2 regions of the Thiomicrorhabdus sp. Kp2 genome follow, and region 2 is predicted to be linked to the other one. Evidence: riboswitches for the same ligand, from Rfam matches in the RefSeq annotation. Region 2 holds a riboswitch; the other holds the start of a gene.
What was found. A riboswitch is a leader RNA that binds a small molecule or an ion and turns the genes downstream of it on or off. The one in region 2 is predicted to bind thiamine pyrophosphate.

Region 1: another riboswitch for thiamine pyrophosphate. It lies ahead of A379_RS11005 (TonB-dependent receptor); the one in region 2 lies ahead of thiC (phosphomethylpyrimidine synthase ThiC).

The regions. Positions count from the first base shown of each region.
Region 1 covers NZ_ARWI01000001.1:2,444,011-2,451,601, forward strand. Annotated here, with positions in the region: gene A379_RS11005 (TonB-dependent receptor) at 1-1,660, opposite strand, end outside; TPP riboswitch at 1,761-1,868, opposite strand; gene A379_RS11010 (HDOD domain-containing protein) at 2,019-2,894, shown strand; gene thrS (threonine--tRNA ligase) at 3,096-5,030, shown strand; gene infC (translation initiation factor IF-3) at 5,098-5,661, shown strand; gene rpmI (50S ribosomal protein L35) at 5,869-6,066, shown strand; gene rplT (50S ribosomal protein L20) at 6,083-6,439, shown strand; gene pheS (phenylalanine--tRNA ligase subunit alpha) at 6,632-7,591, shown strand, end outside.
Region 2 covers NZ_ARWI01000001.1:275,885-283,475, reverse strand. Annotated here, with positions in the region: gene A379_RS01385 (methyl-accepting chemotaxis protein) at 1-1,893, shown strand, start outside; gene A379_RS01380 (hypothetical protein) at 2,109-2,384, shown strand; gene soxZ (thiosulfate oxidation carrier complex protein SoxZ) at 2,502-2,813, opposite strand; gene soxY (thiosulfate oxidation carrier protein SoxY) at 2,873-3,340, opposite strand; gene A379_RS01365 (DUF3087 family protein) at 3,770-4,291, opposite strand; gene A379_RS01360 (tetratricopeptide repeat protein) at 4,385-5,233, opposite strand; TPP riboswitch at 5,377-5,475, shown strand; gene thiC (phosphomethylpyrimidine synthase ThiC) at 5,640-7,591, shown strand, end outside.

The sequences.
Region 1 (7,591 bases), 2.2 Mb from region 2:
ACTCTGACTCAAGTCCGTAGTTAGTGGCATTGTCAAGGTTTTCAGTGAAAAAAGTATAGATGCCATTTTCGTAAATGTAACCATCAAATTGTGGATTGTATCTATCCATGTAAAAAAAGTTGGTTGATGTTGTTAGGTTGTATTTCGAATAAACAGATTTTAAGCCTATCTCATAATTAAATAAGGTTTCAGAATGGAATTCAGTATTATCCCCTTGACCACCTGTACCTGTTTTAAACCCACCTGCTTTGTAACCTCTTGTTACACCAGCAAATGCAGTATGTTGGTCATTATATTTATAAGAGTAGTGAATTGAACCACCCCAGAGTGTTTCGTCTGTATTAGTTGAAAAGGGTAAGCTAGCAGGATAGGTTCCTGTAAGCTCTTTTTGTTCATTAAAATCTTGAATGTTTCTTTCTACCCTTAGACTGTATGTTAGTTTGGTCTTTTGATTTATTGCTTGATCTAACTGACCATAAACGGCGACTTTATTGTGAATAAAATCGCTTTTCGCATCAGTATTGTATGTTTCTGCATAGGCTAAAGAGTAGTACCTTTCTTTAAACGAGTTTTCCTCTTCTAAATGAGAGAAGTAAGCTCCAATAAGCCAGTCGGTTGATTGGTTGAAAATTTTAGAGTTTTCAGTAGAAATTAATCGTAAATCTTGAGTAAAACTTCTTCGATGTTTACTATTTTTATATGTTCCTTCATCGTAGCTTGAAGTGTCGGCCATCCAGTCTTCATCATAGCTGTAAAGCATGTCAGAGTTGGCAAGCCCCGTATTACTGGTAAATATAAAGTTTGGATTTGCCTTTGACTCAAGTTTTAAAGAACCAGCATTTGAAAGTTGGGAATCTTTACCAGGTTGGTCTGACAATGTTGTGAAAGAGTTATCACGAGACCACGCATCATACCCATTATTTAAATCAGCATGTAATACAGTGATATCTACAGTCGTATCCGAGTCTGGGAAAAAACGCATTTTGCCGCGTAAAGTGAGTTCATCACGACCATTGGTATCTGTTCTATCTAAGGTTTCGTTTGTACGAAAACCATCGCTACTGTGATTAAAGATAGCTAGACGGTATTGTGGTGCATTTTCTTTTGAATTGATTGGGCCACTTGTCATAATGCCTAGTTCTTGTAGATTGTCTTCGCCCAGTGAAATTTCAGCCATACCTTCTTCATAAGGAGTAGGGTCATTGGTTTTGATATTAATTAAACCACCAATGGCACTTTGACCGTAACGGGTATTTTGCGGCCCACGTAAAACTTCTACCTGTTTAACATCAAATAAATTGCCCGTCATGCCTATTCCGCTGAAATCGATATCGTCAATCGCAAAACCTACGCTTGAATTGGGTGCACCAGTATATTCATCACGTTCACCCATTCCTCGAATTTGAATATGACGAGCCCGAGAGCTTTGGCCTGAGAAGTTAACATTAGGTGTTTTTAATAAAACATCATCAAAGTGTGTAGCACCTTGATCTTGTAGTTCTGCTTGGGTTTTTATATCTACACTTGCAGGGATGTCTTGTTCAGTGGTTTCACGTAAATCGGCACTCACTATAACAGGGGCAAGTTCTTCTGAAAAAACAGGGCTTGCTGAAAGTGCGGTTAAAACAGCCAATGAGATGGGTGTTAATTTATTGGTCATGGTCTTTCCTTTTGACGAGGAATAAGAACACATGAGGTGATGGAAAAAATAGAGTGCAAGGGTTTCTGATTGCAGTCAGAATCCCAGCTTATTTTTAACAAATTGATCGTGTGTGCCGTTCCTACGCCAGTATTATCTGGATCAGGTTCAAAGGGTCTTTCAGTGTCTCGAAATCTCAGGTCTTAATTGACCACCCCTGGCAAACTAAAGCTTTAGTATTTAAAGCCTTAGTGTTAACGCTTATGTTTTAAAATTTGTGCGGATTGTACCTGAAATTTGTATAAAATGGAAATGGCTTAGGATAGGTCTTATTTTTAATAAAAAGTGTGTAGGTTGTATTTAACTAAAGGGTTTTTGGATGGCTGAAGATGTAAAACCAAATATCAGTAAAGAGATTATGGAGCGCTTAAAGTCGTTGGATGAGTTGCCATATTTTCCTGATGCTCTTATGCGACTAGAGCAGGCATTAAATGAGAATGAAAACTTGCCGATGGAGAATATTGTTCAGTTAATTGCACAAGACCCTCGATTAGTGGCAGGTCTAATAAAAATGGCCAATAGCGCTAAGTATATGACAGGGAATGAGGTCAATGATTTAGCGGATGCCGTGACCATTATTGGTTTAAAAGAGATGCGTTTGATTGCACATTTAATACACTATCAAACCTCTTTTAGACGTAAACCACCGTTTAGTGATGCGTTCTTTTTGAAACATGCCTTTTTATCAGCATTGGTCGCTCAGAAGATGGCAATATTTTTCGGGCTTGATTCAGGAGAGGCTTTTTTAGCGGCTTTAATGCGTGATATTGGTGTGTATTTATTGGCCACTGAGGACAGAGAAAAGTACTTGGAAGTGATTAAACTAACAGATTATGATATTTCTAAATTAGCATTAGCCGAAAATAAAGTTTTTGGTACTTATCACGCTTTGATGAGTGCTCGCTTGTTACAACAATGGAATTTCTCTAAAGAAACCATTATCGGAGTGGCATTTCATCACAATCCAGAGAAAGCGGAGGAAAGCTGTCAGTCTTACGCTTATTTAACATTCTTAGCAGAACAAGCGGTTTTTAGACTTGGTATTGATAATGGCATTGCAGATATCACCGATGAAGAGAGAGAGATGCCTTCTAAAAAGTTATTGGATGCCTTGGCTTATTTTGACCTTTCTATAGATAAATATGATGAGTTTGCACAGCAGGCATATGCAGAGGCTGAAAAAATGGGAATATAATCCTGTTTATAGTCGTTTTTTCAACGAGTTGAGCGTGTATAAAAAGAAACCACCAGGCCTGGTGGTTTTTTGTTTGGAGCAAATGTTATACATAATTATTTTATGTGTATGTAAAGTCTAGATAAAGCGTATAAGAAAATGCTAAAATAACGGGCTTAATTTTTAAACCTTGTAATTTTTACAGACAAAGAGACTAAATCTATGCCAATCATTACGTTACCAGACGGTTCTACTAAAGAGTTTGATCAAGCTATATCAGTTATGCAAGTGGCTGAAAGCATTGGAACGGGACTGGCGAAAGCGACGGTAGCGGGGCGTGTTAATGGTCAGCTTAAAGATGCGAGTGATTTAATCTCTGAAGATGCAAGTTTAGAAATTATTACCATGCGAGATGAAGATGGTCTACATATTATGCGCCATTCATGTGCTCATTTGTTAGGCCATGCGTTAAAACAATTATATCCAGATGTCAAAATGGCTATTGGCCCAGTCATTGAGAATGGTTTTTATTATGACGTTGATATGGATTACAAAATTACGCCAGAAGATTTAAAGAAAATTGAAAAGCGTATGTTGGAATTGGCTAAAACAAAATACCCTGTTGTTAAGAAAATGCTATCACGTGATGAAGCGGTTGCAACGTTTGAGTCTCGTGGTGAAGAGTACAAATTAGAATTGATTCGTGATCTGCCGAATGAAACAGAGTTTGGTTTTTATTTTCACGAAGAGTATGTGGATATGTGTGTTGGGCCACATGTGCCAAATATGAGTTTTGTTAAAGCATTAAAACTCACTCATGTTGCAGGCGCATACTGGCGCGGTAACTCAGACAATAAAATGTTACAACGTATTTATGGTGTCGCTTTCCCAGATAAGCAATCTTTAAAAGATTACTTACATATGATGGAAGAGGCTGAAAAGCGTGATCACCGTAAGTTAGGTAAAACGCTTGATTTATTCCACGTTGAAGATTTAGCACCTGGTATGGCATTTTGGCACCCTAAAGGAATGACTTTATACCGCATTGTAGAAGAGTATATGCGTGGTCAGTTAGTAGCGAATGATTATGATGAAATTCGCACACCACTGATTCTTGATCGTTCTTTATGGGAGAAGTCAGGGCACTGGGATAAATTTAAAGACAATATGTTCACTACCGAGACGGATAACCGAGATTACGCGGTTAAACCAATGAACTGCCCAGGGCATATTCAGGTTTATAACCGTCATTTAACCAGTTACCGTGATTTACCTATCCGTATTGCTGAATTTGGTACGGTACATCGTAATGAACCATCTGGAACATTGCATGGTTTGATGCGCGTTCGTTCATTTACCCAAGATGATGCACATATTTTCTGTACAGAAGAACAGATTAAAGAAGAAGTACAAGCTTGTATTGATTTAGTATTTGAAACCTATGCGGATTTTGGTTTTGACAATATTGCAGTAAAGTTTTCAACTCGTCCAGAACAGCGTGTAGGTGCGGATGATGTTTGGGATTTAGCCGAATCTGCACTAGAAGCAACGTTAAAAGATGCAGGTTTAGATTACAAATTACAGCCAGGCGAAGGTGCATTTTATGGCCCTAAAATTGAGTTTCAATTAAAAGACTGTATTGGACGTGTATGGCAGTGTGGTACCATTCAGCTTGATTTCTCAATGACCCAAGCTGAACGCTTGAATGCGGTTTATGTTGGTCAAGATAATGAAAAACACCATCCTGTCATGATTCACCGTGCCATCTTAGGTTCACTAGAGCGTTTTGTGGGTATTTTGATTGAACATTACGAAGGTCGTTTCCCAACTTGGTTGGCTCCAGTTCAAGCTGTAATGGCGCCAATTTCAGAAGTCCACAATGAATATGTGGTCGAAATGACTAAAAAATTGAAAAAACATGGGTTTAGAGTCGATTCGGACTTGAGAAATGAGAAGGTTGGGTTTAAAATTCGCGAACACACAATGCAACGTGTTCCATATATCTTGGTTGTAGGTGATCAAGAGATGGAAGAGGGCAGTGTCAATGTTCGTGCAAGAAACGGTCAAAACCTAGGTTCATTTAGCTTTGAACAACTTGTAGAACTATTTAATAACGATATAGCTAATTTAGGACGTGTTGTCGAAACACAAGAATAGCAAATGGTTATGCTTGTTAAGAGCAAGCAAAAAAGAATTTAATTAATTGGAGGATATTGCTATCGCAATCAGAAGAGGTGGTCGTGGAAGACCGCAACAACCAGAAGCACCAAAAGATAGAATCAACAAGGCAATTACTGCAACACCAGAAGTGCGTTTAATCGATGCTGAAGGTGAGCAAGCGGGTGTGGTATCCATTCAGGATGCCTTAGCACAAGCGGCAGAAGCTGGGTTAGATTTGGTTGAGATTACTGCGAAAGCAAATCCTCCAGTTTGTAAGATCATGGACTATGGTAAATATCTTTACCAGCAGCAAAAAAAGCAGCATGAAGCTAAGAAAAAGCAGAAGCAAGTCCAGGTTAAAGAGGTTAAGTTTCGCCCAGGAACTGAGGAGGGAGATTATCAGGTAAAACTACGCAACCTGGTGAAATTCCTAGATAACGGTGATCGCGTCAAGGTAACTATTTGGTTCCGTGGCCGTGAAATCACCCATAAGGAACTGGGACTTAAAATGTTGGAACGTATTAGGGATGATATTCAAGAGGTTGCTACCGTTGAACAAATGCCTAAAATGGAAGGTCGTCAAATGCAAATGATGGTCGCTCCAACAAAGAAAAAGCAAGCTAATTAATTTTAATATTTTTTAAAATAATTAAATTGCAATACAACAGCTGGGGTTTACCTTGTTTATTTAATAACTAGGTAAATTTCTGGTGCAGCTCCCTCAGTGCTGTTCGTTGTGCCGAGAATAAATCTCATGTTTTATTACATAAGGTTTAATTTAAAACTGAAAGTGGCTCAATTTATTGAGTAACACTTAAATGCGGAGTTTCATTCAATGCCAAAGATGAAAACAAATAGTAGTGCTAAAAAGCGCTTCTCGAAAACTGGCTCAGGTCGTTTCAAATGTAAACAGTCTCACTTACGTCATATTTTGACTAAGAAGTCTACCAAGCGTAAGCGTCAACTTCGTTCTGGAAGTATGATTCACGATCACGATGTAGCGATGGTTCGCCGCATGTTACCGTTCGCTTAATTGGAGATTTGAAACAATGGCAAGAGTTAAAAGAGGTGTCATCGCACGCCGTAGACACAACAAAGTATTAAAAGCAGCAAAAGGTTATTACGGAGCTCGTAGTAAAGTTTTTCGTGTTGCTAAACAAGCAGTAATTAAAGCTGGTCAATATGCATACCGTGACCGTCGTACTAAAAAACGTCAGTTCCGTCGTTTATGGATTGCGCGTATCAACGCAGCAGCTCGTATGAACGATATGACATATAGCCGTTTCATTAACGGTTTGAACAAAGCAGGTGTTGCAGTTGACCGTAAGGTTCTTGCTGACATCGCAGTTCATGATGCAGCCGCATTCACTGCTATCGCTGAAAAAGCAAAAGCTGCTTTAGCGTAATTAGTGCTACTAGGGTGACCTAGTTTTTAAATAGGGGACTTTATAGTCCCCTATTTTTTTCATTAAAATTGCAATTTGCAAGATTCAATTTAATGGCTATGCAAGATTTCACTGGGAGAAGCTTAGTGACTCACAGTGCAATGTTTCATAACCATTTCAAACCATATTAATACCGTTTAGGACATTTATTAAATGCAAGAACGACTTCAAAATATTGTTTCACAAGCGCAAGCAGCGGTTGCTGAAGTAACAGAATTATCAAAATTAGACGAACTACGAGTTCAATTCCTGGGTAAAAAAGGGGATTTTACTGAGCTAATGAAAACATTAGGTAAGCTTTCTGCAGAAGAGCGCCCTAAAGCTGGCCAGGTCATTAATGAAGCAAAACAAGTCGTACAAAGCTTGTTAAACGCTAAAAAGAAAGAGCTTGATGATGCTAAGCTGGCTCAAAAGCTTGCAGAAGAAACCATCGACATTACCCTACCTGGACGTGATGCAGATGTAGGGAGTCTGCATCCTGTTACACGTACTCTTCATCGTATTGAAACCTTGTTCTCAAACGCTGGTTTTGATGTAGAAACTGGGCCTGAAATTGAAGATGATTGGCATAACTTTGAAGCGTTAAATATCCCTGAAACACACCCTGCCCGTGCTATGCATGATACGTTCTATATTAATGAAAATACCGTTTTAAGAACGCATACATCGGGTGTGCAAATTCGTACTATGGAAAACAAACAGCCACCATTACGTATAATCGCTCCTGGGCGTGTTTACCGTTGTGACTCTGACCAAACTCATACGCCAATGTTTCACCAGGTTGAAGGTCTGATTATTGAGAAAAACGCCAGTTTTGCACAACTACGTGCTCTATTGATTGAGTTTTTACGTCAGTTCTTTGAAGACGAAAACTTAAAAACTCGTTTTAGACCTTCTTATTTTCCGTTTACTGAGCCTTCAGCAGAAGTAGATATTGCTACCGATCTGTTTGGTGATGGCCGTTGGATCGAAGTATTGGGCTGTGGCATGGTTCATCCAAATGTGTTGAAAAACGTGGGTATTGATCCAGAAGAATATACTGGTTTGGCATTTGGTTTAGGTGTTGAACGATTAGCGATGCTTCGCTATAACGTAAAAGATTTACGTCAATTC
Region 2 (7,591 bases):
TCGTTAAGTAAATTAATCTCTTCAGTCAAAATGATGCAAATTCAGTTGGGCGCGATGTATGACGAAGCTCATGAAAAATTACGCATTAGCTTGCGTTTAAAATCAGGTTTGGATAGCGCCTCAGCCAATATGATGATGGTAGATACAGCTGGAAAAGTAATCTACCTTAATCATAAAATGCGGGCATTCTTTGAGCAACACTCAGAGAAGTTTCAAAATGAGATTAAATATTTTGATGATACAAATATTGAAGGTTCTGACTTAAAAGCGTTTTTTACTCAGAGTTCATTTAGGGACATTTCATCGGCCAATACCTTTGAAGAATTGATTGCTGGTTTAACCATTAAGCTTTCAATTGTGCCAGTAACAGGGCCTGATGGAAAAAATATTGGTGCGGTATTAGAGTGGCAAGATCTCACTCAGCAAAAAGTGATTGAGAATGAATTAAAGTCAACTTTGGAAATGGCTTCTATTGGCCATACCGCTTTGCATATTGAAACACAGGGTCTTTCGGGTTTTTATCTAGACACTTCAGAACATGTCAATTCTCTATTATCTGAGTTAAACGCCATTATTCAGAGTATGGTTCATGTTATGACCAAGTTGGCCGTGGGGGATATAAGAGGGCGGGTTGATAAAAACTTACAAGGCTCTCTAGCCGCGATGAAGGGGGCAACAAACGTCTCTTTGGATAATTTAAGTGCTATTGTTTTACATATTAAACGAGCTGCGGAAACTGTTGGCAGCGCATCTGAAGAGTCATCAAGAGCCTCACAAGACTTATCTGACAGAACGCAACAAGCCGCCGCTGCGCTAGAACAGATTAATGCGACTATGCAGAATATGAGTAATCTACAAAATCAGAACACCTTAGAGCTTGGTAGGGTGAATGACATTGCAAAACAGACGGTTGAGCAAAACAAACAGGCAAAGGTTTCATTAGATGCCACTATCGATTCGATTCAAGACATTCAACATACGTCTGAACAGATTGCTAATATTATTTCTATTATTGATGGCATTGCCTTTCAAACTAACCTTTTGGCGCTTAATGCAGCCGTAGAGGCTGCTAGAGCAGGTGAGCATGGCCGTGGGTTTGCTGTTGTTGCGGGTGAAGTGCGCTCTTTAGCACAAAAGTCAGCCGATGCGGCACGTGATATTAAAACGTTGATTGACTCTTCCGTAATCAAAGTGAGTGAAGGGGTATCTAAAGTCAATGAGACACATCAAGCTTTTGAGCAGGTTGATGAACGGGTTGGAAATATTGGTCAGGCTATGGAAGTTGTGCTGGGTTCCATCCATCAACAACAACATTCGGTGAGTGAAATAGCCCAGGCCATTAATAGCTTAGATGCAAATATTCAAAGTAATGCGGCTTTGGTAGAGCAATCCTCTGCGGCAGCTATGTCACTCAAAGTACAAGCCAATTTATTAACGGATGAAACCAGTCAGTTTGTCATTGATGAAGTTGAGGCGGAAAAACTGATTCAAGATTCTGAAGAAGCGTTTGGTGTTAAGTTGGTAGACGTACGAAGAAATATGCGGGTCTGGAGAACCAGTGTTCAAACTTTTTTAAATGGCATACCCACCACCTTGGATATGGAAAGGGCTACCAATCCAGTTAGCTGTGAGGTAGGTAAAAGTTTGGCGGTATTGATTCAGAATGAACCCTCTATTTCAACGATGCCAGAATTTTTAAAGGTTAATGAATTACATGTAAAACAACATCAGTTGGTTGAAATGGCTATCGTAATGATGAATTCAAAAACACCTTTATCAATTGATGAGCTTAAAGAAAAAGATAAGTTGTTAGATGAGTTTGTTGATGTTACTGATGCGTTAGATGCCGCTTTATCTGAATTAAATCGACGTTTAGTACATAAAGGGCTTTAGGTTTAGAACGATTAGTTCAGTTCTTCTGTATTGTTTTGCTTCAACTTGAGTTTACCTATAGTTTGTATTATTCAAGTCGCTCTTTGAGGTAAACTGATTTAGGTTTGAAAAGCCAGTTCGCTTTTTGAAAGTGAGACAGTTCTTATGTATCCAAGTGAATTATTATTTTAGTTAAGGAGTTGCGTAAATACGCGTTAGAAATTATGAAAGAGATAATGAGTAAACTATTTTCTCCAATCCTGAATTGGTTTGAAGACCCTGATGATAATGGTGATTATGTTTACCATTCATCCCACCGCAAAATTTTAGTTGTTATGGGGTTTTTATTTTTAATTATTGCTTCTGTTGCGCTGTATTTTTCAATACAAATTAATCAAATGGCGGGGCTTTTACCCGTTGTTTTATTTGGGGTAATTGGCTTGTTATGTTTGATTGTGGCTGGTTTGGGAAGTGATAGAGCGGTATCTAAACTTTGGAAAAATCGTGGTTAATACTCTGGTTAGAATAATCATCGTTGTTTAGTCAGTCGGTGTAATCATTTTTGAGTTAATAAAAAAAACCGTAGTTACCAGGCCTGGTAGCTACGGTTTAACTTTTTGAGTAACGGATTATTTTAGAGTAATAGACTCAGTACCTTTTTCACCCGTATTGTCTGTTAGGTTAACAGTGACTTTATCACCAGCGTTAGCCTTAACTTGTACCGCCATATATGGATTGGCAGAAACAGCTCCAGACCATTGTGCATCAACCGCTTTCTTGTCGTTCACTAATACTTCTACCATATCAATGTATTTAGCGGGATAAGGTTTACCTGTTTTTTTGTTCATGCGAACACCAGATTCCATAGGGTGTTTGATAAGGGCTTTTACTTCCGCAACACCCGCTTTTGATTTACCGCGCATTCTAATTTTAATAGTCATATCATTATCCTTTTACGAATTGAGTATTTTTTATGTAAGTATGTAAATAGGGTGTTTAATTAACCACCACAACCACCAATGGTTACTTTGACTTCTTGTTCTGCTTTAAGTAGCTTACCGCCAGCTTTTACAACAGCAATAACATTCATGGTTTGTCCCATCTTAATTCGGGTAGAGACGTAACCGACTGCTCCAGCGCCAAAGGTATATTCACACACTAAAGGCATAGGATTTTTGCTTGCCATAATGGCAATTGACTCTACGCCATCAATGGATGAAGCATCAACGGTTACGGGTGTTACCGCACCATTTTCGGCAATAGCGGGTGCTTTTAATTTAATGTCTGCCGATTCCGTGGTGCTTGTTGAACCAAAGACACTACTCAGTGCATCATCCGTGCTTTTAGCCGAGAATGCCTTTTTATTCCAATCTGCTAATACCTGTGTTGGTGTTAATAAACCAGCGTTTGCAGCAATGACTGCTGTGCCCACTGCTAAACTATTTTTTAAAAATGATCTACGTTGCATCATGAGTAAAACTCCTATGTTTTAATTGTCGTTTGGAAACCTGTTCAGTTGCTCTAATCATTGTGATTAATATTAGAGGTAGCTAATGTTTCCTTAATTTCAGATTAGTGATTTAAATAAATAAAGCAAGTAGATTTATTAGAGCATCAAGAAAATAAAGAAAGTATTGAGTGATGGATTTTTAGGTTATTATTTAGGTATTTCAATGGGTTATATTATGTGTCTTAATTCTTTTTACTTTGTTTTGTATAAAGTATTGTCACTGTTTGTTAAGAATGTATTTGGGTTTATAAGTTCAAAAAAACAGTGTTTTTGATAAATAACCAGGCCTGGTAGAGTTAAATAAAGACGCAATTTTGTTATTTTTTTGCGCCTTATTTGTATGGGAAAAGCAAATCTAGCTATTACAGTTTTCAGATAAAGACGGATTTAGTGACTCTTGTAATCATCGGTCCACTTAAAATCAAATTCGATTTGATTTAAATCAATGCCTTTTTCATTGAGAGTGGTTTCAAGCGCATTTTTTTCAGCCAAAATATCAATCAGGGCGTGGTTGTTATCTTCAAGTTTATGCATTTGCTCTAAACCCAAATGGTAAAAGCGCAAGATTTTCATCGCTTGTTCATCGCCACTTTCAACCGCTTCTTTAATATTTGCGAGTGTATTGGAAATATACATAAGGTTACGCTTTAGGCGCCAAGCGTAAATAGCTTCTTTCATCCACGCTTGATCAGCTAAGTAAGCTTTTACAATGGCCGCGGTAATTAATAGCCCAACAAACGCCCCCATAAAGTTTAATACCAAATGATTACTTGAATATTCACCAAACCATTTCACTGCGAGGGTGGCCGTAATAAAGCCGATAACAATAAAAATGCCCATCACGATGAGTGTCGCTTTTCGTGTTTGTTTGCGGTAATGGATTGGATCGATATCTTCAATTTTAAACATGGGTTAACCCGTAATTTGCATTTTAAAAAAGTGGAAAAAATTTGAGAGTTGATTTTACGGATTTATTTTAATGGTGTCATCTGTTTTGCACAGTTAATACTCAGGATTCAATATGTTATTTGAACTCTTGGCTTGAGTATCTAACTCGTAATATCGTTTACAACCTAATAAAAAGTTGAGTTTACAGCTGTTTCCAAAATGATTTATAGCCTTGTTAAGGTTCGTAAGTTCTGCGTTACTTGCGTTAGCTAAATAAAAGTTACCTAAGATAAAGTTGGCTTTAGCTGAATTATTTTCAGCCGCCGCGTTTAATAACTCAATCGCTTTTGTCTGGTTTTCTTCAATATCTTTACCAAGCATGTATTTTTGCGCCATGACAATTTGTGCATCTGGATTCTGTAAATCAACGGCTTTATTTAGCCATACTAACCCTTGCTTAATATCTTTTGGAACTGTAATGCCGTTTTCATAGGCCAAGGCGACTTGAAGCATTGCTAGTGCATGGCCTTTTTCAGCCGCTTGACTAAACCAATAAAACGCTTTTTTTAGATTTTTTTCTGTGCCAAGTCCGTCGTTATATAACACGCCTGTATTGTAAAGAATGTCAATGTAGGCAGAGTCAGTTAAGTTTTCTTTGAGAACTAGTCGAGCCAGTTTAATATGCCAAAAATAGGCATAATCTAGGTTGACCAATGGACCATTTTTAGGGTCAGCAAACAATCTAGACATGGCATAACCCGCTGCAGTGTCACCTTTTAAAGCCTCATGGCATACCTTATTTGCTTCGCCTTCTAACAAGTTATTACAGGTTTGATGATTAAACGTGGTGGCCGCGTAGGTGTTAAATGTTGTAAATGTTATTAGGGTTAAGAGGATATGTTGAAGTTTTATATGTCGGGTACAACCCTTTTTAAGCGCAGGGTTGATATTTGAATCACACATGGAAACTACCTTTAAAAAATAGATGATTACTGTAAAAGGACAAAAGTGTCTAGCTTTTAGATGGGAGCCATTATAGCGTTACATAAATATTTATGCGTATGAATGATTTTGTATTTAGTGAAAAAACGCTATATACTACGGCCTGATTTATGTCGGAGTGCCTTTAGGCTGAGATCGCGAAAGCGGGATCCGTAGAACCTGATCTGGATAATGCCAGCGAAGGGAACAATCAGATTAACGTAGGCATACGTTAATCGTAAATAAATAGAATTTGCTAGATCACTTTTTAAAACAAGGTGTTATTCGCTATATTTGTAATTTTTTTACGATGAAATCTTAATCTGAATCTACAGTCTATAGAGCTCCGCCTTTTGATTTTTTATTATCAATTAAACAAGGCAGAGTGATGAATACCAATAACCACCAAACAACCGATCGTCGCCAAAGACGTGCAGACGCTGAAGCATTTATTCAAAATGTATCGGGTCAATCTTTTCCAAATTCCAAAAAAGTCTATGTTGCGGGTAAATTGCACCCCATTAAAGTGGCGATGCGTGAAATTGCGGTAAGCGATACCATTAGCGGTAGCCGTGATAATCCAACGTATATTAAAAATGACGCTATTCCTGTTTACGATACATCGGGTGTTTATACCGACCCGCAAGTAAAAATTGATGTTTATCAAGGTTTACCAAAATTACGTTCAAGCTGGATTGATGCTCGTGGCGATGTAGAAGAGTTAGAATCAGTCACCTCAAAGTTTACCCAAGGCCGTTTGGCTAATGAAGGGCTGGATCATATTCGTTTTGATAATTTGCCCAATGTAAAACGGGCTAAAGCTGGACAAAACGTCACCCAAATGCATTACGCACGCCAAGGCATTATTACCCCTGAGATGGAATATATTGCGATTCGTGAAAATATGTCTCGTTTAGAAGTAACCGATGCCGAACTCACCCAACAACACCCAGGCCAATCTTTTGGTGCCAGTATTCCTAAAATGATTACTCCTGAATTTGTACGTGACGAAGTGGCACGAGGGCGAGCGGTGATTCCTTGTAATATTAATCACCCAGAGTCTGAACCTATGATTATTGGGCGTAACTTTTTAATTAAAGTAAACGCCAATATTGGTAACTCGGCTGTCGGTTCATCTATTGCCGAAGAGGTTGAAAAGTTGGTTTGGTCAACTAAATGGGGTGCCGATACCGTGATGGATTTATCAACGGGTCGTAATATTCATGAAACCCGTGAATGGATTATGCGTAATTCGCCCGTTCCAATTGGCACTGTACCAATCTATCAGGCCTTGGAAAAAGTAAATGGTGTGGCCGAAGACTTAACCTGGGAAGTATTTAGAGATACTTTAATTGAGCAAGCCGAGCAGGGGGTGGATTACTTTACCATTCACGCAGGTGTGTTATTACGTTATGTGCCAATGACGGCTAAACGTGTTACAGGCATTGTCTCTCGTGGTGGCTCAATTATGGCCAAATGGTGTTTAGCGCATCATCAAGAAAACTTTTTATACACGCATTTTGAAGACATTTGCGAGATTATGAAGGCGTATGACGTTACCTTCTCATTGGGCGATGGTTTACGTCCTGGTTCAGTGGCCGATGCCAATGATGAAGCCCAGTTTGCTGAATTAGAAACCTTGGGTGAGCTTACCAAAATTGCTTGGAAACATGATGTGCAGGTCATTATAGAGGGGCCTGGCCATATTCCATTACACATGATTAAAGAGAATGTTGACAAACAATTAGATGTTTGTGGCGAAGCGCCTTTTTATACTTTAGGGCCGTTAACTACGGATATTGCGCCAGGTTACGACCACATTACTTCAGGTATTGGTGCGGCTAATATTGGTTGGTATGGTTGTGCCATGCTTTGTTATGTTACGCCCAAAGAGCATTTAGGCTTGCCTAATAAAGAAGACGTTAAAGAAGGTTTAATGGCTTATAAAATTGCTGCACACGCGGGCGACTTAGCCAAAGGTCACCCAGGTTCACAAATTAGAGATAACGCCTTATCTAAAGCGCGTTTTGAGTTTCGCTGGGAAGACCAATTTAACTTAGGGTTAGACCCAGAACGAGCACGAGAATATCACGATGAAACCATTCCGCAAGAATCTGGCAAGGTCGCGCATTTTTGCTCAATGTGTGGCCCAAAGTTTTGTTCTATGAAAATTAGCCAAGAAGTGCGTGATTACGCCAATGAGCAAGAAAAAGTACGTTTGCACGATGGCGAAAATGGCCAAATTACCGAGATCTCTTTAGAAAGCATTCAAGTCGGCATGAAAGAGAAGTCGCAAGAATTTAGGGATGCAGGTAGCCAAATTTACCAGAAGGAGGCGTA